Regions from separate parts of the Oceanimonas pelagia genome, predicted to be linked through region 3. Evidence: predicted binding sites of a transcription regulator. Region 3 holds the regulator's gene; each other region holds the start of a gene.
What was found. The regulator sigma-54, encoded in region 3, starts transcription at its own class of promoters, with help from an activator protein. The targets are predictions, from matches to a motif close to TGGCACNGTTTTNGCTT.

Region 1: the regulator sigma-54 is predicted to act here: its motif matches at 5,183-5,199, upstream of PU634_RS02900 (flagellar assembly protein T N-terminal domain-containing protein).
Region 2: the regulator sigma-54 is predicted to act here: its motif matches at 5,180-5,196, upstream of PU634_RS03135 (flagellar hook-length control protein FliK).
Region 4: the regulator sigma-54 is predicted to act here: its motif matches at 2,069-2,085, upstream of PU634_RS02215 (cytochrome ubiquinol oxidase subunit I).

Annotation. Positions count from the first base shown of each region.
Region 1 is NZ_CP118224.1:628,550-635,643, reverse strand. Features, by position in the region: gene flgC (flagellar basal body rod protein FlgC) at 1-52, opposite strand, end outside; gene flgB (flagellar basal body rod protein FlgB) at 49-450, opposite strand; gene PU634_RS02935 (CheR family methyltransferase) at 514-1,335, opposite strand; gene PU634_RS02930 (chemotaxis protein CheV) at 1,356-2,267, opposite strand; gene flgA (flagellar basal body P-ring formation chaperone FlgA) at 2,436-3,155, shown strand; gene flgM (flagellar biosynthesis anti-sigma factor FlgM) at 3,224-3,544, shown strand; gene flgN (flagellar export chaperone FlgN) at 3,544-3,957, shown strand; gene PU634_RS02910 (LPP20 family lipoprotein) at 3,973-4,374, opposite strand; gene PU634_RS02905 (FlgO family outer membrane protein) at 4,364-5,092, opposite strand; gene PU634_RS02900 (flagellar assembly protein T N-terminal domain-containing protein) at 5,269-6,402, shown strand; tRNA gene PU634_RS02895 (tRNA-Arg) at 6,479-6,553, shown strand; gene PU634_RS02890 (SDR family oxidoreductase) at 6,616-7,094, shown strand, end outside.
Region 2 is NZ_CP118224.1:673,287-680,380, forward strand. Features, by position in the region: gene fliF (flagellar basal-body MS-ring/collar protein FliF) at 1-1,527, shown strand, start outside; gene fliG (flagellar motor switch protein FliG) at 1,520-2,566, shown strand; gene fliH (flagellar assembly protein FliH) at 2,563-3,366, shown strand; gene fliI (flagellar protein export ATPase FliI) at 3,353-4,684, shown strand; gene fliJ (flagellar export protein FliJ) at 4,684-5,121, shown strand; gene PU634_RS03135 (flagellar hook-length control protein FliK) at 5,273-6,496, shown strand; gene PU634_RS03140 (flagellar basal body-associated FliL family protein) at 6,527-7,006, shown strand; gene fliM (flagellar motor switch protein FliM) at 7,014-7,094, shown strand, end outside.
Region 3 is NZ_CP118224.1:2,873,283-2,880,376, forward strand. Features, by position in the region: gene mlaD (outer membrane lipid asymmetry maintenance protein MlaD) at 1-2, opposite strand, end outside; gene mlaE (lipid asymmetry maintenance ABC transporter permease subunit MlaE) at 9-788, opposite strand; gene mlaF (phospholipid ABC transporter ATP-binding protein MlaF) at 778-1,578, opposite strand; gene PU634_RS13795 (KpsF/GutQ family sugar-phosphate isomerase) at 1,753-2,727, shown strand; gene kdsC (3-deoxy-manno-octulosonate-8-phosphatase KdsC) at 2,724-3,278, shown strand; gene lptC (LPS export ABC transporter periplasmic protein LptC) at 3,275-3,823, shown strand; gene lptA (lipopolysaccharide transport periplasmic protein LptA) at 3,792-4,313, shown strand; gene lptB (LPS export ABC transporter ATP-binding protein) at 4,316-5,041, shown strand; gene PU634_RS13820 (RNA polymerase factor sigma-54) at 5,084-6,520, shown strand; gene hpf (ribosome hibernation promoting factor) at 6,545-6,832, shown strand; gene ptsN (PTS IIA-like nitrogen regulatory protein PtsN) at 6,835-7,094, shown strand, end outside.
Region 4 is NZ_CP118224.1:469,435-476,528, forward strand. Features, by position in the region: gene PU634_RS02205 (sigma-54-dependent transcriptional regulator) at 1-72, opposite strand, end outside; gene PU634_RS02210 (sensor histidine kinase) at 69-1,937, opposite strand; gene PU634_RS02215 (cytochrome ubiquinol oxidase subunit I) at 2,231-3,637, shown strand; gene PU634_RS02220 (cytochrome d ubiquinol oxidase subunit II) at 3,639-4,634, shown strand; gene PU634_RS02225 (GAF domain-containing protein) at 4,871-7,094, shown strand, end outside.

The sequences.
Region 1 (7,094 bases), 1.3 Mb from region 3:
ACTGGGCGCTCATGGCGCTGCCGGAAATATCGAATACCTTAAAAAGGCTCACATTGAGTCTCCTTTGATCGCTTTCAGCAGGCCGGAAATCTTGCTGTTGAGAAACTCCAGCGAGGCCTGGTATTGCAGGGCGTTTTCCATGTAACTGGTGCGCTCGGCCTGCACGTCTACCGTATTGCCGTCGCCGGTATCGGGCTGAGTAGGCACCCGGTACTGCACAGCGCCGGGCGGCGCCAGTTCAACGGCAAAATGGCGGCTGTTGGTGCGGTTGAGGGAAAACCCCTGAGCGCCCTGGGCCTGGCTGAGGGCGGCCTGAAAGTCCATGTCTTTGGCCTTGTAGCCCGGCGTGTCGGCATTGGCCAGGTTGCCGGCCAGCAGCTCGGCCCGTTCGGAACGAGCCACCAGCGCATGCTGGTGAATGCCAAACGCCTTGTCGAAAGAAATCGTCACCGCCACCTCCTGCTTTGTCGTGACCCGGTAATGGTCCCTAATAAAGCAAAAGGTGTGCCAGATTTATTTGAGACGGTAGATGATGCCGGGAGTACAACGGATCATGTCAAACCGATCCGACAGACCGGTGAGGGATTCCGACGCCCCCAGCAGCAGGTAGCCACCGGGGTTAAGTGCGCCGGCAAACTGGTTGAGGATCTTGGACTTGTTCTCGGGAGAGAAATAAATCAGCACGTTACGGCAGAAAATAATGTCGAACTTGCCCAGTGAGGCATAGCTGTCAAGCAGGTTGTAGGGCCGAAAGCTGACCATGTTTCTGATGCTTGCCTGCAACTGCATGCGGCCGTTATCCAGCGGCGTAAAAAAACGGCTGCGCCGCTCCGGCGACAGGCCGCGGGCCAGCGACAGGCTGTCGTAAATGCCGGTTTTGCACTGCTCCAGCATGGTGGCGGAAATATCGGTGGCAAGAATTTGCAGCCCCGGCAAACTGCCTGGCCGCCGGGCCGAATATTCCTGGGCGGTCATGGCAATAGAGTAAGGCTCCTGCCCCGAGGAGCAGGCCGCCGACCAGATGCGCAAAGACTTGCCGGGCCTGGCCAGCTCGGGAAACAACCGCTCGCTGAGCTGAACAAAGGGGTAGCTATCCCGAAACCACAGGGTTTCGTTGGTGGTCATGGCGTCGATCACCGCGGTTTTCAGCTCCCGCTCGCGCAGTTGCATGGAGCGCTCCAGCAACTGCCCCATGGACTCGATACCAAAACGCGCCATGAGAGGCGCCAGACGACTCTTTACCAGATACTGCTTGCTGTCACCCAGCACGATGCCGGTGTTGCTTTCCAGAAACCGGCAAAACGCCGAGTACTGCTCGTCGGTGAAATTTTTCATCCGTGTACGTTACACCTTGCTCAGAGCGCGTTGTTAACGGCCGAGGCCAGCTCATCGGGCTGGAACTTGGCAATAAAGTTGTCGGCCCCGACCTTTTCAACCAGGGCCTTGTTAAACACGCCGCTCAGGGAAGTGTGCAGGATCACGTGCAGATCTTTCAGTGCCGGATTATTGCGGATTTCGGCGGTCAGGGTATAGCCGTCCATCTCCGGCATTTCCACATCGGAAATCACCAGCGACAACTGGTCGTGAATGGGGCCCTGCCCGGCCAGCTCCACCAGCTTGTTCAGGGCCTGGCGACCATTTTCGGTGACAATGCACTCCAGCCCCAGGGATTCCACCGCCTTTTGCACCTGACGGCGGGCTACCGAGGAGTCGTCGGCAATCAGCACGGGTTTGTGCCGCCCTCCCTGATGCAGGGACTGCTCGATGATGTCCGCGTTCACTTCGGTGCTGGCCGGGGAAATTTCATCGAGGATTTTTTCAACGTCGAGAATTTCCACCAGCTCGCCGTCAATTTCGGTGACGGCGGTCATGTAGTTGAAACGCCCGGCCCCCTTGGGCGGCGGCAGAATGGACTCCCAGTTCACGTTGATAATGCGCTCTACCGAGTGCACCAGAAAGCCCTGCACCGAACGGTTGTACTCGGAGATGATTACAAAGCTGTTGTCGGTCTGCTCGATGGGCCGGCCCCCCATGGCCTTGCTCAGATCGATAATGGAGATGGTCTGGCCACGAATATTGGCCACGCCGCGAATCACCGGATGACGCTGGGGCAGGCTGCTCAGCCGGGGGCATTGCAGCACTTCCTTGACCTTGAAGACGTTGATGCCAAATCTTTGGCGGCCATTGAGCCTGAACAGCAGCAATTCCAGCCGGTTCTGGCCCACCAGCTGGGTTCTCTGGTTTACCGAGTCAAGTACTCCCGCCATTATTCCGCCTCCAGAACGATTCATAACGCCACGCCAAGGTGCATGGCATATTTTATGCATAATTAGTAATCTGCCGTCACCTAGCTTAACACCGGCAAGGTGTCAGCGCTACTTGAGCCCGGCACAGTCAAGATCCGCGATGAAGGCGTTATCGGCGATGGAGTGAAGATGCTTAACGGTTTTTTTTCCCGGCACAGAGGTCGTTTTCCCTTTGCAGCCCGGCTGAGTCTGATGCTGCTGACCACCATACCGCTGGTGGCCTGGGGTGGTGTGCACGAACAGGTTCGCCAGTACACCGAAGACTATGTGCGTGATTTTGTGGCCGCCGGCCCTCGGGACCAGGTTGAAGTGGAAGCCGCCAGCATAGACACCCGCCTGCAACTGACCGAATGCCCGGGCCTGCTTACCGCCGACATTCGCGGAGCCGGCGAGGTCCGGCGCAACACCCACGTTTTTGTGCAGTGCCACGAAGAGCCGGGCTGGAGCCTGTTTGTGCCGGTGCGGGTGCGCATTCTCAAACCGGTGGTGACCGCTGCAGTTCCCATCGCCCGCAATACCCTGCTGCAGCCCGGACAGTTGCAGATAAGCTACCAGGACGAGGTGCTGCTGCGCGGCGATGTATTTGACGACATTCAAGCGTTGCTAGGCACCCGCAGCAAACGGGATCTGCGCCCGGGCCGGCCGGTGCTGGCCAGCCAGCTGTGTGTGGTGTGCAAGGGCGACAGGGTCACCATAGTGGCCGAAACCGGCGGGCTGTCGATACGCACCGACGGCATCGCCGAGGAAGACGGCAGCTTTAATGAGTCCATTCGCATTCGCAACAGCCGTTCCGGACGCCAGATCCAGGGGCGGATCAGCGAGGCAGGGGTGGTGAGAGTCGGACTGTAAATTCTGCTAAAGTTGCTTACAGGCCGGCCGATAACCAGGCTGACAGCAGCGAATCAGGATTGAATCTTATGGCCATCGACAAGCTCCCCCCCGGATTTCATAACGGCCCGTCGGTCAGCAACAGGTACCCGCAAAAAAGCGGTACCGCCAGCACCGGCACAGACCATCGTGCCCAGACCATGGCTGGCCGCGACGAAGTGACCCTGACCCCGGAAGCAAAACAGCTCGGCCGCGTGCAGCAAAGCCTGCAGGCCGGTGCCGGCGCCGATAACAGCGCGCGGCTGGAAGCCCTGAAAAAGGCGGTTAACGACGGCAGCTACAAGGTGAACGCCGACAGGCTGGCCGGAAACATCATCAATCTGGAGCAAGACATAGAGTCCCTGTATTAATGAGTCTTGATACGCTGCTGCAACAACAACAGGAACAACTCGAGCGGCTGCTTGAGCTGACCGAACGGGAGCTTCAGCTTATCGTTCGGCGCAAGGCGCTGGAGCTGCCCCCCCTCACCGAGCAAAAGCAACAACTGCTGCTCGATATTCAGGCCACCGACGCCAGTCTGTGCGCTCACCCCGAGGTGGAACAACTGAAAACCACCCATCAATCCCGGGTCGATGCCCTGCGCGCCCTCATGGCACGGTGCCGGGAACGCAACCAGGTGGCCGAGCAGGTACTGGAGCAGTCCCTGGCCGGCACCCGCCAGCTGGCCAATATTTTAAGCCGGTTGCACGAGCGCCAGAGCATGACCTACGATCAGAAAGGCCACACCCGGGGCATCAACAAGGGGGCCGGCTTCAAGGTGTGAGCCGCCGCCGCTGTCTTATAATCCATCCCGGCGCAGTTTCTGATACAGCGCCAGATCCAGTTCCAGTTCGGTCACGTACATGTCGCCGTCGGGATAGCTGTTCACCACCCGAGCTCCGCGCACCACCCCCCGGCTGGCACTACTCACGGTGCCGTCCTGCAGAATATGACTGTCGAGCTGACTGGAGCTCGATACCCGCACTCCGCTCAGCTGCTCACTCAGCTCCCGGTAGGCGTCCAGACGCGAGGCACGCATGGCATGCAGCAGTTTCTGCTGGTAGTCCGCCGGGCGCTGCAGGCTGATGGGAGCATAACCCACCGCATAAAGATGATTCCGGGCCGGACTACCGGCGCTTCCCTGGCCGGCACAGCCGGCCAGGGTGACCAGTGCCAGCAGGGCAATCAGCTTATTTTTCATAGCGTTTCCTGATGTAGTCGGGGATCTCGGGACCGCGCGTATTCAGCATGGCCGCCACCAGATAATCGGGCACAAACTGCTGGGCGCTGCTGACAATGCCGTGATCCGCCATGGAGATCAGCCGGGCATTGATCAGTTTGCCGCCCTGGGTGTCGCTGATGGTGCCGTGCAACAGATACTGGGCATTGATGCGCCCGCTCAGCTGGCGGTAGTCCCGGCTGGTGCTCACATCCCCCTCGGGCGTAATGCGAATAAAGGGCAGCGCCTTGAAGTCCACCACCTTCAGCCCGTACTGATTGAGCTGAAACATCATGGTTTCCGACAGCAGCCGGCTGAACTCGTCCTGGCTGGTGTAGTCCTCCTGGCTGACAAAACCACTCACGGCGATGCCTGCCTGCCGGTTCATATTGTGGGCCGAGGCCACCAGCCGGTGCGCCAGGGCCGACATGTGCCGCTGCAACTGGGTCTGGCCCCCCACCAGCGAGGGCCCGGCCTCGGGCAGATGGGCACTGCGGGTGCCGGCACTCATGCGCATGGGCACACCGTCCTGACTGTGCCGGGGCGAACGGGCCGGCGCCGGCTGCTCCCCCAGGGCCTGGTGACTGACGTAGTGAGCCGCATGATCATGAGGCAGGTAATGGTTTTGACCGTCGAACCGGGGCTGACCGGTGCAGGCGGACAATCCCAGCACGGCAAGCAGGATAAGGGCTCTTGTCATTCACAGGCTCCCGAAGCAAAAGAAACTGAGTGTATATCGGCCAGTGGAGCGTCAACTTTACGCTTTCAGGCCAGGTTGCGGCCATGTGCCCGGCAAGGTTTTTGCATAAACCTTGCCATATTCTCACTGGGACCGCGACTTTTTAAGGGCGGCTCACCGTTTGACAGGATGCATCCGTGCTCAGAAAAAACCTTGCTTCACTGTTGCTGTTGTTTCCGTTGCTCGCCCGGGCCGACTGGTATCAGGCCGAAGGCTCGGCGCCGCTCAGTCTGGGAGTTGACACCGCCCGCCAGCAGGCACTGGAGCAGGCCCTGAGCGATGCGCTGCTGCAGTCGGGCGCCTCTCTCAGCACGGTGCAGTCGGCCACCAACGGCGCCTTTGCCGGCCAGCAACTGGATATTTCCGCCCAGGGCGAGCTGATGGACTACCTGATCCTGAACGAGCACCGGGAGCAGGGCCGGCTGTGGCTGACGGTACGGGCCGACATCTGGCCCGGCGAGCGCCGCCAGGAGCAGTGCGCCGGTCGTTATCGCCCGGGCATGACCCTGACGCCCATCACCCTGCTGCATCCGCAGCAGGGCGCCACCGGGCAGATCTATGAACTGGGCACGGCACTGGCCCAGCGGCTGGCCAGCCGGCTGGAGCCCAGCGTCAATATTACGTCGACCCTTGCCCTTGGCCTGGATACCGACCCGGCCCTGCCCCGCACGGCCGGCCTGCGCCGGGGCAGCGATGTGCTCGCCGGCACACAGCAGTCCCGGCTGTTACTGAGCGGCGTGATTGAAGACATCAGCATCGAGGACGGACACTGGACCCAGTGGACCTTTTCCGACATTCCCCGGGCCTTTCGCATGCGCATCACCCTGGAAGACAGCCTGACCGGCGACGTGCTGCTGCAACGCCGCTATCAGACCCGCGCCAGCTGGGACTATAAAAAGCACGACAGGGTCAATGTGCATGAACAGGCATTCTGGCAGTCCGGTTACGGTCTGGCGGTGGAGCAGTTGCTGGCGAGCATCAGCCAGGACGTGATCAAGGCCCAGGCCTGTCTCAAGGCGGTGGGCAACATAGTGCAACAGTCGGAGGAAGGCATACTGATGGATCTGGGCCGGCGCGAGGGCATTCAGGTGGGAGACAGATTCACCCTCACTCACCGCCGTCAGCTGACGCCGGGCTATTACAGCGAAACGGCATCACAGGCCGCCTTTGTGGTGCAGCAAAGCCATGCCGACTACAGCCTGCTGGTGCCGGCCGGCGCCGAGGCCAAACGCATTGCGGTGATGCCCGGCGATCGCCTGACCCAGCTGTAATCCTGCTCGAATAACCGCCAAACGCTCGGCACGACGTTGCACCCTCAGGCGAAATTTGCAATATTGTGCCGGCCTTGTCCCCGTAGTTTAATGGATAAAACAAGCCCCTCCTAAGGGTTAGATGCAGGTTCGATTCCTGCCGGGGACGCCAGCCATCGATCCTCCCGCGCCTTTTCTGCTACATTGGCCCCAGCTTGATAACGGGAGCCATTCATGACCAAGTCTGTTCTGATCACCGGTTGCTCAACCGGCATTGGCCACGCCGCCGCTCATTACCTGCACCGCCGGGGATTTCAGGTTATCGCCTCGGCCCGGGCCGAACAGGACGTGGCGCAGCTGCAACAGCAGGGGCTCAGGGCGGTGCAACTGGATCTGGCCGATGACGCCAGCATAGAGCGCGGCCTGGAGCAGGCCCTCACGCTCACCGGCGGCCAACTCTACGGCCTGTTCAACAACGGCGCCTATGGCCAGCCCGGCGCCCTGGAAGATCTGCCCACCGCGGCCCTGCGCGAGCAGTTCAACACCAACCTGTTCGGCACCCACCACCTCACCCGGCTGGTGCTGCCGCTCATGCTCGAGGCCGGCGAAGGCCGCATTATTCAGAACAGCTCGGTGCTGGGGCTGGTGGCCATGCAATACCGCGGCGCCTACAATGCCACCAAGTTCGCCCTCGAAGGTTACACCGACACCCT
Region 2 (7,094 bases), 1.4 Mb from region 3:
GTGCTGCTGTGGGGCAAGGAGCCGGAAATGCGGCCGCTGGGGGTATACAACAATCAGGAACTGATTGAAACCCTCGACTTTCTCGATGCTCAGAAAATAGAATACAAAATCGACGGCAACAGCGTGCTGGTGCGCGCCGATCAATATGCCGACATTCAGCTCGGCCTGCGTCGTTCCGGCCTGACCCAGGCGCCGCCCGAGGGCGACAGCATTCTGCTGTCCGATCCCGGCTTTGGCATCAGCCAGCGGCTGGAGCGCGAACGTCTTAACCTCAGCCGGGAGCGCCAGCTGGCCCGGGTGATTGAACAATATAACAGTGTGTCCCGGGCTCAGGTGCTGCTGGCCATTCCCCGGGAAAATGTGTTTGTGCGCGACAAGCGCAAGCCCAGCGCTACCGTGGTGCTGAACCTGCGCCGGGGCACCAGCCTGCGTCAGGAAGAAGTGGATGCCATTGTGGATACGGTGGCGTCGGCGGTGCCGGATCTCACCCCGGGCCGGGTAACGGTGACCGATCAGAACGGCCGCCTGCTCAACTCCGGCTCTCAGGATCCCCTGGCCGCCCGTAACCGGCGTGAGTTTGAACTGCAGCAAAAGCAGGAAGAGGAATACCGCCAGAAGATTGACGCCATTCTCAGCCCGGTGCTGGGGCTGGGCAATTACACCGCCGAGGTGGATCTGCGCCTCGATTTTCGCCGTCGTCAGCAAACGGTGAAAACCTATAACCCCGACATGCCGGCAATCCGCTCGGAAATGGTGATGGAAGACAACACCTCCGGTCGCGGTGCCATCGGTATTCCCGGTGCGCTCACCAACCAGCCTCCGGTGGACAGCGATATTCCCGAGCAGGCCGGCGAGGCTTCGGAAAAAACCGGGACCGAGCGCAGCCGGCGCGAGGCTACCCGCAACTTTGAGCTCGACACCACCATCAGCCACACCGAAAGCGCCGTGGGCGACATTCGCCGGCTCACGGTGTCGGTGGCGGTGGACTACAAGACGGTGACGCAGGCCGACGGCAGTCTGGAGCGGGTGCCGCTCGACGCCGCCGAGCTGGCCCGCATCGAGCGATTGCTCAAAGGCGGGCTGGGCTTTGATGTGAGCCGGGGCGATGCCATCGAGGTGGTCAGCATGTCATTCAACCGCCCCGATCTCGACACCGTGGCCGATATTCCCTTTTATGAGCAGGCCTGGTTCTGGCGGCTGGCCCGCATTCTCGGCGCCGTGCTGGTGCTGGTGGTACTACTGCTGGCGCTGGTGCGTCCCATGATGAAACGCCTGCTCAACATCGATGAAAAGCCCGACGAACTGGGGCTCGATGGTCAGAGCGCCCTGGCGGGCAGTGACGAGCTGGACATGCTGGCCCAGCAGGCGGAGCTGGAAGACGGCATGTTTGGCATTCGGGACGGACAGCTCAGGCTGCCCAACCTCAACAAGGATGAAGATCTGCTGTCGGCGGTACGGGCGCTGGTGGCCAACGAGCCGGATCTGGCGGCGCAGGTGATTAAAGACTGGGTACAAAGCGATGAGTGATCAACAGGAGCTGGTGATTACCGACGCGCAGCGGGAGATGCTGTCGCGCATGACGGGCACCGAAAAGGCCGCATTGCTGATGCTGAGCCTGCGGGAAGAGGACGCCGCCCAGATCTTTCGCCATCTGGATCCCAAGCAGGTGCAGCGCCTGGGCATGAAAATGGCCGCGATGAATGACTTTGGTCCGGATCGGGTGAGTGCCGTGCACCGGCTGTTTATTGAGGATATTCAGCGCTTTACCAAGATTGGCGTGGGCAGCCAGGACTTTGTGCGCAATGCCCTGGTGGCGGCCCTGGGGGAAGACAAGGCGGGCCGGCTGGTCAACCAGATTTCGGCCGGTGCCGGCTCTCGTGGCCTCGACTCGCTCAAGTGGATGGATGCCCGTCAGGTGGCCGGCATTATTCACAACGAGCACCCGCAAATTCAGACCATAGTGCTGTCGTACCTCGACGCCGATCAGGCGGCGGCCATATTGCAGCAGTTTCCCGAGCCCATGCGGCTGGATCTGATCATGCGCATCGCCGAGCTGGAAGAAGTGCAGCCGGCGGCGCTGCAGGAACTGAACGACATCATGGAAAAGCAGTTTGCCGGCAAGAGCAACGCCAAGGCGGCCAAGATGGGGGGGCTGAAGACCGCCGCCGACATCATGAACTACCTCGACACCGCCGTGGAAGGGGCGCTGATGGAGTCCATTCGCGACCAGGATGAAGAAATGAGCATGAAGATTCAGGATCTGATGTTCGTGTTCGAAAACCTGATCGACGTGGACGACCGGGGCATTCAGGTGCTGCTGCGCGAGGTTAACCCGGAGCTGCTGCAGCGGGCACTCAAGGGCGCCGACGATCAGCTCAAGGAGAAATTTTTCCGCAACATGTCGAAGCGGGCGGCGGAAATGCTGCAGGAAGACCTGGAGGCCATGGGCCCGGTGCGGGTCAGCGATGTGGAAGGGGCCCAGCGGGATATTCTGGCGGCCGCCCGGCGCCTGGCCGACAGCGGCGAGATGATGCTGGCCAAGGGTGGCGGGGATGACTACCTGTGAGCATTAAAAAAGGCTACAACCCCGAGGATAGGGTACCGGCGGGCCTGAATGCCTGGCAATGGCCCGAGATGGAAGTGGCCCGTGCGCCCCGGGAAGAACGCGTGGCGCTGCATCTGCGTACCGAGCACGAACCCGAGGCTGAAGCCGCCGAGCCCGGCGAGGAAGCCGCGTCCGAGCCCCTTACTGCCGAGGCGCTGGAAGCCATTCGTCAGGCCGCCTTTGAGGAAGGCCATGCCGAGGGCAAGGAGCAGGGCCTGGCCGAAGGCCGCGAGCAGGGCCGGCTGCAGGGCATGCAGGAAGGCCACGAGGCCGGCCTGCAGCAGGGGCTGGAGCAGGGGCTGGCGGAAGGCCGTGAGCAGATCCGGCAGCGGCTGGAGCAACTGAATGCCCTTGTCGAGCGGCTGCAGGCGCCGCTGGCGCAAGTGGACCATACCGTGGAGCAAAGCCTGGTCACCCTGGCCATGGAGCTGGCCCGCAATCTGCTGAAGGCCGAGGTCAGCGCCTCGCCCAAACTGTTGCTGGCCACGGTGCAGGAGGCGCTGCAGGCGCTGCCCCGCCATGACGGTCCGCTTACCTTTTATCTGCATGCCGACGACATGGCGATGCTGGCCGAGCACTATAACGACGAAGCCCGGGCCAAACGGGGCTGGGAGTTTGTGGTTGAGCCCGGGCTGGAACGGGGCGAGCTCAGGCTCACCACTGCCATGTCGCAGCTGGATGTCAGTCTGGCCGGCCGTATCGATGAGTTGATGGCCAATTTTATCAAGGCCAACTGGAGCCGTTTCCATGACGCTGGCTGAGCGTCTTTGTGCTTACCAGACCGCCGGCCTGACCCCGTCCATGGCCGCCAGCGGCAAACTCACCCGGGTGGTGGGGCTCACGCTGGAGGCGGTGGGCTGCACCGCCGCCGTGGGCAGCCAGTGTAAGGTGCAGACCCAGTTCGGGGAAATGGACGCGGAAGTGGTCGGCTTTGCCGACAACAAGCTCTACCTTATGCCGAGCGAGTCCCTGAAAGGCGTGATCCCCGGGGCCAGAGTCACGCCGGCGGGCAATGGTGCCGGCGTGCCCGTGGGCATGGCACTGCTGGGCCGGGTGATCAACGGCATTGGCCAGCCTCTGGACGGCCTGGGCCCCATCAACACCGCCACCACCGCCGATTTCGTGTCCCGCCCCATTAACCCCATGGCGCGCAGGCCCATCGAGACGCCGATGGACGTGGGGGTGCGTGCCATCAATTCGGTGCTGACCGTGGGCCAGGGCCAGCGCATGGGGTTGTTTGCCGGCTCGGGGGTGGGCAAGAGTGTGCTGCTCGGCATGATGACCCGGGGCGCCAGGGCCGACGTGGTGGTGGTGGGGCTGATTGGCGAGCGCGGCCGGGAGGTGAAGGAGTTTATCGACGTGATCCTGGGCGACCAGGGCCGGGCCCGCTCCGTGGTGGTGGCGGCCCCCGCCGACGCCTCTCCGCTGATGCGGCTGAAGGGTTGTGAAACCGCCCTGACCCTGGCGGAGTATTACCGGGATCAGGGGCTGAATGTGTTGCTGCTGATGGACTCGCTCACCCGCTATGCCCAGGCCCAGCGGGAAATCGCGCTGGCGGTGGGTGAGCCACCGGCCAGCAAGGGCTATCCGCCTTCGGTGTTCGCCAAATTGCCGGCGCTGGTGGAGCGGGCCGGCAACGGTGGTGACGGGCAGGGCAGCATTACCGCCTTTTTTACCGTGCTCACCGAGGGTGATGATCTGCAGGATCCCATTGCCGATGCCGCCCGGGCCATTCTCGACGGCCATATTGTGCTGTCGCGGCAGCTGGCCGACAGCGGCCACTACCCGGCCATCGATATCGAGAAGTCCATCAGCCGGGTGATGACGGCGGTTACCACTCCCGAGCACCAGCAACAGGCCCGGGCACTGAAGCAGGCCTATGCCCTCTATCAGCAGAATCACGATCTGATCAACCTGGGGGCCTACAAGAGCGGCGCCGATCCTAGGCTGGACATGGCCATTACCATTCGCCCCCGGCTGGAGCGCTTTCTGACCCAGGGCATGACCGAGGTGTTTGATCTTGAAACCTGCCTTAACGAGCTGCATATGGTGGCCATGCCGCTGATGAGGGCCGGCTGATGAGCAGGGCGCTGACCCTGCTGCTGGAGCAGCTGGATGGTGAAGAGCGCAAGGCGGCGGCGGAGCTTGGTGGCGCGCAACTGCAGTTGCAGCAGATGGAGCAGCAGCAACAGACCCTGAGCCAGTATCAGCGACAGTATGTGCAGACCTTTCAGCAGCGCGGCCAAAACGGGCTGGAAGCCCACCAGTTCGGGCATTTTCGCGGCTTTATCGACAAGCTGGAAATGGCCCGGCAACAGCAGCAGCAGGGCCTGCAGCAGGCCCGGGAGCAGCTTGCCCATAGCCGTGACGCCTGGCTGGCGGTGCGTGCCCGCAAACAGGCCATTGAAAAGCTGATGGCCCGAGAAAGCGAGCGCAAGCAGCAGGAAGCCGCCCGTCAGGAGCAGAAGATGCTCGACAACCTCGCCATTTACCGTTTTCACCAGAAGCCGCTGTAGTTTGCCGTTGTTTCCGTGAAGTTCGATGGGCTTGTGCTTTATGGATGTTCTATAAAACTGGTACATAACTTGCTTTATTTTAAGGTGTCCGGCCACTGTGCAGTTCGCGGAACAGCTGGCCTGTTTGTCCGAGTTTGAACAAGGTGCAGGCATGACCATATTGATGACCGGAATGGCCGGCCCCAAGACGGCTGTAAACGAAAGTGGAAGCGGGCGAGCCGGCAAGGCCGGTGCAGACACCGACTTTGACAAGGTGATGGCGCAGACCGAGCAGGCAAAGACTGCCCCTTCATCAGGCAAAGCGGAGAAACAGGCCGAGACGCCGGCCTTGCCGACAGACGCTGATGCTGAAAATGGGGAGCCATTGCCGCAGAGTGAGGAGGGGGGCAAGCAGTTGCCGCTCAAAGAGCTGACTCCATTGCAGGATGCGGAAGACTTGCGTTTGAACGAGGATGAGCAGGAAGAGGCTCCTTTGGTGGTAACGACGGCCCCTGAGACCAGAACATCCGAGGTGCTGGCAATTGTGCTTCCCGATGCGGCTCATGGTCAGGGGGAGCAAGACAGTGCTGTGCCGAAGCTTCAGGATGACGCTGAGCCTGACTGGCTGGCCCAGATCAGGCATGGTCAGCGCTGGCAAACCGGCTTGCATCAAAGCAACAAGCCCGAGCCGGCCGCCACTGAAGCCAAATTCAGCGAACCAACTCACAGCGATCCGACCAGCGAAGCCGGCAGTCGGCTCAGTGACCAGGCAAGCATGCTGCAGCCAGAGCAGGCGGCCGGTGAGGCGGGATTCTTGTTGAAAACGGTTGAAAACGGTTCTTACAGTGCGGATGACTCGGCGCTGCCCAATCAGCCTGAGGGTGTCTTGCCGTTGCAGGGGCGGGATCAGGGAATTCCGCTTAATGAGCGAGCGCAGTCGCTGACGGGGGAACGGACACTGTCTTTGCATCAGGGGGCGCCGGAGCAGAACGCCCGCCAGATGGCTCAGCAGGTGCAAGTGCTGGTTAATCAGAATATGCAGCAGGCTGATATTCAGTTGAGCCCATCCGAGCTGGGGGGCTTACGGATCCACATCAGGGTGGAGCAGGGGGAAGCCAGCATTCAGTTTCTGGCTCACCACCCCCAGGCCCGGGAGATGCTGGAGCAGGCCATGCCCAGGTTAAGAGACATGCTGGGGCAGCAGGGCATACAGCTGGGGCAGGGGCAGGTGGGCGGTTTTACCGGGCAGGGCGGCAATGCCGAAAACAGGGAGCCGGGGCAGAGAGGGGCCGGCACAACGGCCGCGAGTGGCGTGCCGGAAGAAGAAAGCTGGCAGCCGGTATCCGGTTTTTCTGCCCGTTCGGAAGACCGCGGCCTGATTGATTATTTTGCTTAAATGCGGTGAAACAACAAGGAATAAACAACAATGGCGGATAACCTTACCATTCCCAAGGTGTCATGGTACAAGCGCAAACCGGTGCTGATTGTACTGCTGGTAGTGCTGGTAGCCGGTGCTGGCGGAATCGCCTGGTTTTTGATGCCCTTCTCATCGGGGCCCGGGACGGTTGAAGAAAATGAGGCCGAACGCTCGGCCAGATATGTGAGTCTGTCTCAGCCTTTTGTGTTCAGTGTGTCCGGAGGTAGCCGGGACCGGCTGGTGCAGATAGAGGCCCAGCTGATGGTGCGGGGGGATACCAACGCCAATCTTGCGCAGAAACACCTTCCCCTGCTTGAAAGTACGTTGCTGGATGTGTTCAGCCGCCAGAGCGCCGATAACTATTCCTCTGCGGCAAGCAAGCAGGCCTTGCGGGAAGAAGCCCTGAGCGAGCTGAATCATGCTTCTGCCGAGGTGCTGGAAAAGCGGTTGTTCGAGAAAGTGTTGTTTACCAGCATAGTGATGCAATAGGTGAGTCGTGAGCGATCTGTTATCCCAGGATGAAATCGATGCCCTGCTGCACGGGGTGGACGACATCGAAGAAGAGGATGCCGGTACC
Region 3 (7,094 bases):
ATTATCGCTTACCCGAACATGATGGCGGTGAGCACGAAGTCGAGCCCCAGTACCGCCAGAGAAGAATGAACCACGGTACGGGTGGTCGCCTGACTGATGCCCGCCGCCGTGGGCCTGGCATCAAACCCGTTGAACAGCGCAATCCAGGTGACCACCAGGGCGAACACCAGGCTCTTGATAAAGCCCTGCATGATGTCTTCGTGCCAGTCCACCGCCGCCTGCATGGCGGACCAGAAACCGCCCTCGTCCACCCCCAGCCAGTCCACGCCCACCAGCTTGGCCCCCCAGATGCCGATCATGTTGAACAAAAACGCCAGCAGCGGCATGCTGATGAACCCGGCCCAGAACCGGGGCGCCACCACCCGGCGCAGCGGATCCACGCCCATCATTTCCAGGCTGGACAACTGCTCGGTGGCCTTCATCAGCCCCAGCTCGGCGGTCAGCGCCGAGCCGGCCCGGCCGGCAAACAGCAGGGCGGTGACCACAGGCCCCAGCTCCCGCAGCAACGACAGCGACACCAGCGGCCCCAGACTGCCCTCGGCGCCAAAGTCCACCAGCACATTATGTCCCTGCAGCGCCAGCACCATGCCGATAAACATGCCCGACACCAGAATAATCAGCACCGACTGCACGCCCACCACATGCAACTGCTGAACCAGCAACGGAAAGTGCTTTTGCGGTTGCGGCCGCCCCACCAGAGCATGGGTCAGCATAATGCCGGCCCGGCCCAGGGCGGTGAGCCCGGACACACCCTGGCGGCCGAGGCGGCCAATCACGTCAATCAACATAAGCCAGAGACTCCCTGTAGTCCGGGGCCGGATAGTGGAACGGCACCGGGCCGTCCGCTTCGCCCCGCAAAAACTGGATCACCTGGGGATCCTGGTGGGCTTTCAGCTCTTCGGGGGTGCCGGCGGCGATCACCTTTTTATTGGCGATGATGTAGGCGTAATCGGCAATGGTCATCACCTCGTCGACGTCGTGGGTTACCACGATGGAGGTCAGCTGCTGGGCCCGGTTGAGCTCGGCGATCAGCCGCACCAGCACGCCCATGCTGATGGGATCCTGGCCGGCAAAAGGCTCGTCATACATGATCAGCTCCGGATCCAGGGCAATGCTGCGGGCCAGGGCCGCGCGCCGGGCCATGCCGCCGGAGAGTTCGGACGGAAACAACTGCGCCGCGCCGCGCAGGCCCACCGCCTCCAGCTTCATCATCACCAGGGTGTGAATAATGGCTTCCGGCAGGCCGCTGTGCTCCCGCAGGGGAAAGGCCACATTGTCGAACACCGACAGGCCGGTAAACAGGGCCCCGCTCTGAAACAGCATGCCCATGCGCCGGCGCACTTCGTACAACCGGCGGCGCCCCAGGGACGGTATCGACTCGCCGTCAAAGCGCACCTCGCCGCTGTCGGGCTTGATCTGGCCGCCGATCAGGCGCAGCAGAGTGGTCTTGCCAATGCCGCTGGGGCCCATGATGGCGGTGATCTTTCCGCGCGGAATGTCCATGCTGATGCCCTGGTAAAGGGTGCGATCACCATGGCTGAAGCAAAGGTCCCGTATCTCGACAAGGCTTTGACTCACACTCTGTCCCCGCAAAAAAGAAAGGATTGTAGGGGTTCGGCTGAACATCGGCAACCGAATGACACCGAATTTGCGCCACCCCCTGACCGGACGCGATCGCCCCTCTCCCATCAAGCCGGTCGCTTCTCGGGCCGGGCTTTTCTATAATGGCGCCGCCTCAGTGTGGAGAAAGCCATGTCAGCAGAATTTGATTATCGTACCACCGCCCAACGCGTTCTTGATATTGAAAAGGCGGCCCTGGACGGCCTTTATCAATATTTGGATGAGTCCTTCAATCACGCCTGCCGGCTGATGTTTGACTGCCCCGGCAAGGTGATTGTCACCGGCATGGGCAAATCGGGCCATATCGCCAACAAAATCGCCGCCACCCTGGCCAGCACCGGCACCCCCGCCTTTTACGTGCATCCGGGCGAGGCCAGCCATGGCGATCTGGGCATGATCGACAGCAAGGACGTGGTGCTGGCCCTGTCCAACTCCGGGGAAAGCGAGGAAATTATCGCCCTGCTGCCGGTGCTCAAGCGCCGCGGGCTCAAACTCATTTGCATGACCGGCAAGCCCGAGTCCACCATGGCGCGGGAAGCCGATGTACACCTGTGCACCCGGGTTGAACGGGAAGCCTGCCCGTTGGGCCTGGCGCCCACCGCCAGCACCACCGCCACCCTGGCCATGGGCGATGCCCTGGCGGTGGCGCTGCTGGAAGCCCGCGGCTTTACCGCCGACGACTTTGCCCTCAGTCACCCCGGCGGGGCCCTGGGCAAGCGGCTGCTGCTACGGGTAGCCGACGTGATGCACAAGGAAGAGCGGGTGCCCAGAGTAAGCCTGGATACCCTGGTTATCGACGCCCTGCTGGAGATCGGCCGCAGCGGCATGGGCTTTACCGCCGTGGTCGATGGCGAAGGCCGGCTGGCCGGCATCTATACTGACGGTGACCTGCGCCGCACCCTGGACCACAAGATAGATGTGCACAACACCCGCATCGCTCAGGTGATGACCCGCGGCTGCACCACTGTGCCTGCCGGCATGCTGGCGGCGGAGGCGGTCAAACTGATGGAAGAGAAAAAAATCAGCGGCCTGCTGGTGCTGGACGACGACCAGCGCCCGGTCGGGGCCTTTAACATGCACGATTTGCTGCGCGCGGGAGTGATCTGATGACGGTACAAACCCTGTACGGCGCCGTAACCAGGGACGTCTGGCAGCGGCTCAAGGACATTCGCCTGCTGATCTGCGATGTGGACGGCGTGCTGTCCGACGGCATGATCTACCTCGGCGACGAGGGCGAAGAATACAAGAGCTTTTGCACCCGGGACGGTTTCGGCATCAAGGCGGTGCTCAACGCCGGCATCGAGGTGGCGGTGATCACCGGACGCAGCTCGCGCATCGTCAGTGATCGCATGAGCGCCCTGGGCGTGCGTCACATTTATCAGGGCCAGAGCGACAAGCTGCACAGCTACGGCGAACTGCTGGACCGCCTGGTGCTCACGCCGCAACAGGTGGCCTACATCGGCGACGACGTGGTCGATCTGCCGGTCATGCAGCACTGTGGCCTGGGCGTGGCGGTGGCCGATGCCCACCCGCTGGTACTGCAGCGGGCCGGCTACACCACCCGCACTCCGGGAGGACACGGCGCGGTACGTGAACTGTGCGATCTGCTGCTCGATGCCCGTGGCCTGCTGGATCAGGCCGAGGGCATGAGCGTATGAGCCGCCAGACCTGGCTGTTTGGCGGCCTGTTCGTGGTGGCCCTGGCCACCTGGCAATGGTTTGGCACCGACCGCAATGCGCCCGCCAGCGAGCAGGATTTTCAGCCGGACTTCGTCGCCACCAACCTCACCAGCGTGCAGTATAACCGGTTGGGGCTGCCCTACCGGGGCATGCAGGCGGAGCACGCGGAGTACTACGAATCCCTGTCCATGACCCTGATGAAAAAACCTGTTATCTTGCTTTATTCCCCCGACGGCCGGCCCCAGTGGCGGCTGAGCGGAAATAACGGCACCATCAACACCGGCGACAACGCCGTGCTGACCGGCAACGTGGTGGGCAAGGGGCTGCAACCGGATGCCCTGGTGGAAACCCTGACCACCGAATATCTGGAAATGGACTTTATCAACAATCGACTGCGCTCCAACCAGAGAGTGCGGCTGGAAAGCCCGCAATACCAGGCGGAAGGCACGGGCCTGCGAGGCAAGCTGGATCAACAAACGGTGGAATTACTGAATGAAACCCGGGCAACTTATTTCAATCCTTAGTCTTGGCGGCCTGCTGGGCCTGGGTCAGGCACAGGCCAGAGACAGCGACTTTCGCCAGCCGGTGACCATAGACGCCGGCCGTCAGCTGGTAGAGCTGGCCGACAACAAGGTCACCTTTATCGACAAGGTGGTGGTCAAGCAGGGCAGTATAGACGTGCGTGCCAACGAGCTGGTGGTGATCCGCAACGAGCAGGGCCTGCAGTCGATGACCGCCAAGGGCAGCCCGGCCACCTATGAGCAGATCCTCAACAACGGCAAGCCGGTGCATGCCGAGGCCCGGGAAATTCACTACGACATGCGTGCCCGTACCATCACCCTGATCCGGGACGCCAAGCTCAAGCAGAACGACAATATCGTCACCGGCTACCGCATTCGCTACTTTATCGACAAGGAACAGATGGAAGCCGAAAGCCAGGGCGGCAAGGACAGGGTCACCACCATCTTCCTGCCCGACCAGGTGCAGGAGTTCGACAAGCAGGATAACAACTGAGCATGGCGATACTGAAAGCGCGTGGGCTGCAGAAAAGCTACAAGGGCCGCAAGGTGGTGGCCGACGTCAGCCTGACCGTCAACACCGGCCAGATCGTGGGCCTGCTCGGCCCCAACGGCGCCGGCAAGACCACTTCCTTTTACATGATAGTGGGCCTGGTGCAACGGGATGCGGGCAGCATCACCATAGACGGCCAGGACATCAGCCACGAGCCCATGCACGCGCGCGCCCGCGCCGGCATTGGCTACCTGCCTCAGGAGGCGTCCATTTTCCGCCGCCTGAGCGTGGCCGACAACCTGATGGCGGTATTGCAGACCCGCAAGGATCTCAACGCCGACGGCCGTAACGAGAAAATGGAACAGCTGCTGGAAGAGTTCAACATCACCCACATTCGCGACAGCCTGGGCATGAGCCTGTCCGGCGGCGAGCGCCGGCGGGTGGAGATCGCCCGGGCGCTGGCGGCAGATCCACGCTTTATTCTGCTCGACGAGCCCTTTGCCGGTGTGGATCCCATTTCTGTGATAGACATCAAGAAGATCATTCTGCACCTGAAGGATCGGGGCCTGGGTGTGCTGATCACCGACCACAACGTACGCGAAACCCTGGACGTGTGCGAAAAAGCCTATATTGTCAGTCATGGCCACCGCATCGCCGCCGGCACGCCGGCGGAAATCCTGGCCAATGAACAGGTCAAAAAGGTCTATCTCGGCGAACAATTCAGCCTTTGACGGCACCGCAATGCGGTTTATCAGGAAGGATGCTGCAACGAAATGAAGCCAACTCTTCAGTTACGCCTGGGCCAGCAGCTGACCATGACCCCCCAGTTGCAACAGGCCATTCGCCTGCTGCAACTGTCCAGCATGGAACTGCAACAGGAAATCCAGATGGCACTGGACAGCAATCCCCTGCTGGAGCAGGAAGAGCCGGACAGCATCAGGGTTGACGACAACCGCAACGAAGAGCAGATGGCCTCCGACACCGCCATGGAGCGCAACCAGCTGTCCGAAGAGCTGCCCATGGACACCAGCTGGGAAGAGGTGTACACCGCCTCTCCGGTCAGCGGCGGCGCGGGCCTGCCGGAAGGGCTGGAAGACACCGTCTACCAGGGCGAAACCACCGAGAGCCTGCAGGATTACCTGACCTGGCAGATGAACCTGACCCCCTTCAGCGACACCGATCAGGCCATTGCCCTGGCCATTATCGACGCCGTGGACGACGCCGGCTACCTCACCGCCAGCATCGATGACCTGCTGCAGGCGGTATCGGCGGAGGAGCTGGGCATCGAGGCCGATGAGGTGGAAGCGGTACTCAAGCGCATTCAGCACTTCGACCCCATCGGCGTGGCCGCCCGCAGCGTGCAGGAGTGCCTGAGCATTCAGCTCGAGCAGTTTCCCCCCGACACGCCCTGGCTGGCCGAGGCCCGCAATCTGCTGGCCCAGCACATGGACCTGCTCGGCAACCGGGACTACCGCAGCCTGCAGCGCAAGACCAAACTCAAGGAAGACGAACTGCGTGAGGTGCTGGCACTCATTCAGCAGCTCGAACCCAGACCCGGCAGCAGTATCATTCAGGGCGATTCCGAATACGTGATCCCCGATGTGGTGGTCACCAAACGCAGCGGCGTCTGGGTGGCGGAGCTCAACCCCGAGGCCATGCCCAAAATACGCCTCAACCAGACCTATGCGGCCCTGGCCAGCAAGCCCCGCAACAGCGAGGACGGCCAGTTTATCCGCAACCACCTGCAGGACGCCAAGTGGTTTCTCAAAAGCCTTGAAAGCCGAAATGAGACGCTGCTCAAGGTTGCCAATTGTATTGTTGAACAACAACAGGCATTCTTTGAGCATGGAGAAGAGGCCATGAAGCCCATGGTGCTGAACCATGTGGCCGAAGCGGTGGAGATGCACGAGTCCACCATCTCCCGGGTGACCACCCAGAAGTTCATGCACACTCCCAGAGGCGTGTTTGAACTCAAGTATTTCTTCTCCAGCCATGTGGGCACCGACGATGGCGGTGAGTGTTCTTCCACGGCAATTCGCGCCCTGATCAAGAAACTGGTCGGGGCGGAAAACCCGGCCAAGCCGCTGAGCGACAGCAAAATCGCCCAGTTGCTGGCCGACCAGGGGATTCAGGTGGCCAGGCGAACCATCGCCAAGTACAGGGAGTCACTGGCCATTCCCCCTTCCAATCAGCGCAAACGCCTGGTTTAAAGGCAACGACAGAAGGAAGACGTTATGCAAATCAACCTGACCGGACACCATGTCGAAATCACCGATGCACTCCGTGATTATGTAAACAGCAAGTTTTCCCGGCTGGAACGCCATTTCGATCACATCACCAATGCGCACGTCATCCTCAATGTGGAAAAAATGCAGCAAATCGCCGAGGCCAAGCTGCATGTGAGCGGCGGCGAGCTGTTTGCCAACGCCCAGCACGAAAACATGTATGCCGCCATCGATGGCCTCATCGACAAGCTGGATCGTCAGATCATCAAACACAAAGAGAAGCTCAAGCAAAAATAACCATGGAAGTCGCCGACATACTGAGCAGGGGCTGCACGCGCAGTGCGGTTCCCTGCACGAGCAAAAAACGTGCTCTGGAAATCATCAGCGAGCTGGCTGCCGAACATCTCCACATCGGCAGCCAGCCGCTTTTTGACTGTCTGCTGGCCCGGGAAAAAATGGGCAGTACCGGCATTGGCAACGGTATCGCCATTCCCCACGGCCGCATCGGCAACGACAACAAGGCGACGGCCGTTTTGCTCACCTTTGCCGAGCCGGTGGA
Region 4 (7,094 bases), 1.2 Mb from region 3:
CTGCAGCCACTGGGCGCTCAGGGTGCGAAAGGCGGGCTCGTCGTCGATGACGATAATGCGGGCCTGGGTCATGATGTGGGCTCCTCGGGAAAATAAAGCTCAAAGGTCACCGGCCAGCCGGCGTCGTGACGATGGCGAATATGGCCGCCGTGGGCCTCCATGATGCGCTGGACGATGGCCAGGCCCAGGCCGCTGCCGCCGGGCCGACGGGTCACGAACGGGCGGAACAAGTGAGCCTGCATATCGGCCTCGATGGCCGGGCCGTTGTTGTGCAGCCACAGCACGCCGGGCGTGTCACCGCCTTCAAGCCGCAGCCTGCCATCGGGGTGATTGCGCAAAAACGACAGGGCATTGTCGATGAGATTGGTCAGCACCTGTTGCAACCGGTAGGGGTCTGCGTACAGGTGATAATTGTCCGGCAGACAGTAATCAAAGCTCACCTGCTGCCAGTCGAACCGGGGGCGCAGGCTTTCCAGCAGGGGCGCCAGGGCCAGGGGGCGGGGCTGAATCTGCAACTGGCCGGAATAGGCCAGCATGTCCACGATCAGCCGGTCGGCGCGCTTGAGCTGATCCTGAATTATGGCCTTGCGATCCGCCTCCAGGCCGGCGGTGGCCATGGAGATGATATTGAGCGGGTTGCGCAGCTCGTGGGCCATGGCCGCCGACAGTCCGCCCAGCTCCACCAGGTGCTGCTCCGACACCCGTTTGCGCTCGGCCTCGGCCAGTTGCAGCGAACTTTCCAGCAGGCCGCAGCGGGTGGCCAGCAGGGAGCCGAACACCTCGGCGGTGAGGCGCATGCCGGGGGTAACGTCGTCAAAGCCCCGCAGCCGGAACTGCCAGCCATGGGCCTGATGCAGGCACCACAGCTCCAGTCCCGGGCTGGGCTCGAACAAGGGCGGCCGGGTCAGCAGCCTCACCGTGACCGGCTGGCCCATCTGCCGGGCCAGCAAGCGCTGGGCCGCGTCGGCCAGCGCCTCCCAGCCGTCGGCATCGCGCAGTTGCGCCAGCCAGGTGTCGAGCAGCTGTTCGTCGAGCCGGCTGCCCGGGTAAATCAGCCGTTCCACCAGCTTGCTCACCGGCTGATACAGCGCCAGTGCCAGCATCAGCAGCAGCAGGGAGTACAGCCACAGTTGCCACTGGGGCACGGCGGCCAGGGCCTGCATGCCCAGGCGTCCGGCCATGGCGCTGAACAGCACCATCAGTCCCAGCAGCAGCCCGGTCATTAAAATCCACAGCAGCGCCCGGTTGGCCCAGGCGTTAACCTCCAGCATCTGGTAGCGCACCACGCCGTACACCAGCAGCAACACGTAGCTGGGCAACAGCAGCATGGGCCAGGGATACCACAGCAGCCCCAGTGACGGAAAAATGAAGCTGGTGGCCAGCAGCAGGCCCCAGGCGCCGGCGGCAAACATGGCGGCGATGGAACGGCGGCGGTTGCCCCGTTGCCGTGCAAAGCCCCACAGCAGCAGGGCGTGGGCCAGCACGCCGATGAAAATGGTGTAGCCGATGTTGAACCAGCCGCTGCCACGAAACACGAAATAGTGTTCAAAGGGGCCAAAGGCGATGATGTCGCCGCCCCCCTGCCACAGGGTGAGCAGACTCACCAGCACGGCGGCGGCGTAGAGCAGGCCGCGATAGCGGGCCAGCCGGCCCAGCCAGGGGCGCTGGCCCGGCCCCTGGTTGACAAAACCGATGGCGAAGTCGAGAAAAAAGGTGGGCATCAGCGGGTTGGCCAGGATCAGCGCCATGCCCAGACCGTGCTGGCCGTAAAACACCGCCACATGGCCGGCACACCACAGCGCCATCATGATGCCAAAGCCCGCCAGCGCCTTCATGCTGCGCCGGTTGCGGGCCCGCCAGAACAGCCAGGCCGACACCAGCAGGGCGCAGCCGCTGGTGAGCATCATCATCAGTTCAAAGGCGAGTTCCAGGGACATGAATGAGCGCGTCCGGGTGTAAATAGCGTTGACAGTTACGGGCGAAAAAACTGTAAACCTTGTTGTCGGTGAACACAAGTTTTTGCGTTTTTATTGATCCAGGGCAAGGCGGGGCGGGGTTTTCCAAAGGCTGGCACGCTTCATGCAAAACCAGCTCACCAGACTAACGAGTGAGCCATATAACAATGAACCTGATCACGCTGTTGATGGAATTTTCCGCCATCCTGGTTGTTCTGCTGATGGCAGGGCTGCCGGCCCTGGTACGTCGCCGGCTGGCCCGCTAAGGAGGAACCATGGAGCTTGATGCCGCCATTCTGTCGCGAATACAGTTCGCCTTTACCGTCAGTTTTCACATTATCTTTCCGGCCATGACCATCGGCCTGGCCACCGCCATTGCCATCTGGGAGGGGCTGTGGCTGAAAACCCGCAATCCGGTGTATTTTCAGCTGGCCAAGTTCTGGATCAAGCCCTTTGCCGTGACCTTCGGCATGGGGGTGGTGAGCGGCATCGTGCTGTCCTACGAGTTCGGCACCAACTTTTCCCGCTTTTCCGAGATCACCGGCGCCGTGCTCGGGCCCTTGATGGCCTACGAGGTACTGACCGCCTTTTTCCTGGAGGCGGGCTTTCTCGGGGTCATGCTGTTCGGCTGGCAGCGGGTGGGGGAGAAGCTGCACTTTTTCTCTACCTGTGTGGTGGCCCTGGGCACCTGGATTTCGGCGTTCTGGATCATCGTGGCCAACTCCTGGATGCAGACCCCGGCGGGCTATGCGCTGGTGGACGGCCGCTTCGAGGTGGCCAGCTGGATGGAGGTGATTTTCAACCCGTCCATGCCCTACCGGCTGACCCACATGCTGCTGGCGGCCATGCTCAGCGCCACCTTCCTGGTGGGCGGTGTCAGCGCCTGGTACCTGTACCAGGGCCGGGATCGCGCCTTTGGTCGCAAGGGCCTGTCCATGGCGCTGTGGGCGGCGCTGCTGCTGGCGCCGGTGCAGGCTATTGTCGGCGACTTTCACGGCCTGAACGTGAAGGAGCATCAGCCCATCAAGGTGGCGGCGATGGAGGGGATCTGGCCGGAAACCGAGCGCGGCGCGCCGCTGCTGCTGTTTGCGGTGCCCGACATGGAGGCCGAGACCAACCATTTCGAGATTGCCATTCCCAAGCTGGCGTCGCTGATCCTTACCCATGAGCCGGACGGTGAACTGCAGGGGCTGAAGTCGGTGCCTGCCGATGAACGCCCCTATGTGCCCCTGGTGTTTTATTCCTTCCGCATTATGGTGGGGCTGGGCGTGCTGATGATCGGCGCCGCCCTGTGGGGCCTGTGGCTGCGCAGAAAGAACGGCCGTTTTGAAAGCCGGCCGTTTCAGTGGCTGATGATGCTGATGATCCCGTCGGGCGTGATCTCCACCCTGGCCGGCTGGTACGTGGCCGAAGTGGGCCGCCAGCCCTGGCTGGTGCACGGCCTGGTGCGCACCATGGAGGTGGTGTCGCCGCTGCCGGCGGAGCGGGTGCTGTTTTCCCTCACCCTGTTTGTGCTGACCTACAGTTTGCTGTTCTGCGTCTACCTCTATTTCATGGCCAAGCTGGTGCGTAAGGGGCCGCCGGACATGGCGCGGCTTGAGCAGCACATGATTGGTATCAAGGCCCCCGGCTTTGCCCTGGCCTGGGTGAAGAAAATGCAACACGACGTGGTGGAGAACTGAAATGGATCTGGCACTGTTTTATTATTTGCTGCTGGGCTTTGCGGTACTGATGTACGTGGTGCTGGACGGCTTTGACCTCGGCCTCGGCATTCTCTACCCCTGGTTTCGCAGCGAGGGCGAGCGGGATCACATGATGCGCTCCATCTCTCATGTGTGGGACGGCAACGAAACCTGGCTGGTGTTTGGCGGTGTGGTGCTGTTCGCCGCCTTTCCCGCCGCCTACGCCGGCATACTGGCCACCCTGTATACGCCCATTATCATCATGCTGATCGGGCTGATATTCCGGGGCGTGGCCTTTGAATACCGCTTCAAGTCGCACCGCTCCAAGCCCTGGTGGGACAAATCGTTCTGGCTTGGCTCCACCGTGGCCACCTTTTGCCAGGGCGCCATTCTCGGCGCCGTAGTGCAGGGGGTAGACGCCGGCCCCGGCGAGCTGGGGGCCCTGGCCTGGCTCAGCCCGTTCAGCATTTTTACCGGTTTTGCGCTGATGGTGGCCTATGCCCTGCTGGCCTGCTGCTACCTGGTCTTGAAAAGCCGGGAGCAGATGCTGGCCCGGGCCGCCCACCTCGGTCGCCGGCTGGTGCTGGCCATCATGGCCATTCTGCTGGTGCTGAGCCTGTGGATGGTGCTGGCCAACGAGGAAGTCAGCAGCCGCTGGTTTGACGGTCTCAACCTGCTGTGGCTGTCGCCGCTGCCGCTGGCGAGCGTGCTGCTGGGCTTCCTGCTGTACCGGGATCTGGATGGCGAGCCCCACGAGACCCGGCCCTTCTGGCTGGCCTGCGGCCTGTTCGTGCTGGGCTTTGGCGGTCTGGTGGTGAGCCTGTTCCCCTATCTGATCCCGCACCGGCTGACCCTGTGGCAGGCCAGCGCACCGGACTCCAGCCTGACCTTCCTGCTGCCGGGTATCGCCATCTTCCTGCCGCTGATCTGCGCCTATACCCTGTGGGGCTACCGCATTTTCTCCGGCAAGGTGGAAGACTTTGAGGAAGGCTACTGATGGCCGGTAAACGGGGCTGGCTGTGGTTTGCCGGCCTTTATCTGGCCGGAGTGGGCCTGATCACCCTGGTGGGCATGGCCCTGAGGTGGCTGCTGGGCATGTAAACCCGGACCGGACTCCACATAAAGCGACCCGCATGGGTCGTTTTTGTGTTGGGGGCGCGTTAGTATGCTCGGGCAACCCGAGATGACGAATACCTATTGCCACCAGAGACGCCTCGACACGGAACGTTGATCATGACCCACGCCGCCCCCTTGCCCTGCAACGAACCCGCCCGCCTGGCCTGCCTGCACCAGCTGCAACTGCTCGACACGCCGGCAGACCCGGAATTCGATCAACTGGTGGAGCTGGCCTGCCTGCTGCTCGATACCCCCATGGGGGTGGTATCGCTGGTGGACGAACACCGCCAGTGGTTTCGTGGCCGGCGCGGGCTGGCGGTGCAGGAAACCCCGCGGGACATCGCCTTTTGCAGCTGGGTGGTGGCCGACGGGGCGCCGTTGATCGTACCGGACGCCAGCCAGGATCCGCGTTTTGCCGGCAATCCTCTGGTCACCGGCGAACCCGGGCTGCGGTTTTATGCCGGGTTTCCCCTTTATCTGGAATCCGGCCTGGTGCTGGGGGTGCTGGCGGTGCTGGACACGCAGGCCCGCACCCTGAGCGAAGAAGAACGGCGTCGGCTGGGCCTGCTGGCCGAGCAGGCCCGGGCCCTGCTGCGGCTGCGCTGGAAGCGGCAACAGCTGAATGAGCAGGGCCACCTGAGCGACAGCCGGCTGGCCCGCTATGAGGCCATTACGCAAGGGGCCGCCGCCGGCATCGTCCGCATTGATGGCCGGGGCCGGATTCGGGAGATCAACGACTACGCTCTCAAGCTGCTCGGTTACGGGCGGGAAGAGCTGCTGGGGCAGAATGTCAGCCGGCTGATGCCGGCCCAGTGGGCGGAGCATCACGATCAGTATATTCGCAGCTATCTTGACGGCGGTGAGGCCAGGGTCATTGGCAAGGGGCGAAGAGTGGCGGCCCTGCACAGGAACGGTCAGCAGGTGCCGGTGCACCTGGCGGTGGGTCAGGTGCGCCAGGACGATCAGCATGACAACGCCGAGTTTATCGGCATTCTTACCGACCTCAGCGAAACGCATCAGGCCGAGCTGCGGGAGCGGGAGGCGGCCCGCCAGCTGGAGCGTCAGCAGCGGCTGCTGAGCGTGCTGCACAAGGGTCTGACCGACTACCATGCGCTCATGTCCGGCAACCAGTTGTGGGGCTTTTTGCAGGAGGCGCTGCGGGAGCTCACCGGCAGCGACTATTCCCTGATCGGCGAGGTGCTGCCCGTTGAAAGCGGGCCGGCGTTGAAGGTGCATGCCATCACCGACCTGTCCTGGAGCGAGGAGTCGCGCCAGCTGATGCTCAAACTGCAGGCCGGGGAGATGCTGCTCACCAACCCGGCCAGCATGCTGGGCCGGGTGTTCGCCGGCGGCCAGACCGTGCTCAGTAACGACATGGCCGGAGATGCCCGCCGCGGTGGCTTTCCACCCGGCCATCCGCCGCTGCACAATTTTCTGGGGGTTCCCATTATCGATGACGGCGAGGTGATCGGCATGTTCGCCATCGCCAATGGTCGCGAGGACTACAGTCAGGCGCTGGTGGCCTGGCTGGAGCCCTTTACCTCCACCTGCGCCCTGCTGATCAACCTCTATCGCCAGTTGCGCGAGCGGGAGGCGGTCACCGAGCAGTTGCGGCAGGCCCGGGATGAGTCTGAGCGTGCCAGCCGGGCCAAAACCGAGTTTCTGTCGTCCATGAGCCATGAGCTGCGCACGCCCCTTAACGCCATCATGGGCTTTGCCCAGCTGCTGCAGAACAACCAGCGCACCCCCCTGGGCGAGCGCCAGTTGCGTCAGGTGGAGCAGATTTACAAAAGCGGCAGCCACCTGCTCAAGTTGATCAACGAGGTGCTGGATCTGGCACGCATCGAGGCCGGTCGCATCGACATGTCGTTCGAGGCCATCGATGTGACCGACGTGGTGCGCGAGGCCTGTGACATTCTCTCCCCCATGGCCCAGCAACAGGGCATTCAGCTGTTGGTGCAGGTGGGGCGCTGCGGCACCGTCACCGCCGATTACACCCGGCTCAAGCAGGTGCTGATCAACCTGATTTCCAACGCCATCAAGTACAACCGGCCCGATGGCCAGGTCAACATTGCCTGCCGTCGCGACGGTGAGCGCCTGCGCATTGCGGTGCGGGACACCGGAGCCGGCATTGCTCCCGAGCACCTCGATCAGTTGTTTCAGCCTTTTAACCGCCTGGGAGCCGAGAACGGCGTCATTGAGGGGACCGGCGTGGGGCTGGCGCTGACCAAAAGCATTGTCGAGCAGATGCAGGGAGAGATCGGTGTCAACAACCACCCCGGTGATGGCTGTGAGTTCTGGTTCTGCCTGCCCCTGGCCGAGCCGGCATCAACGGCGGCCC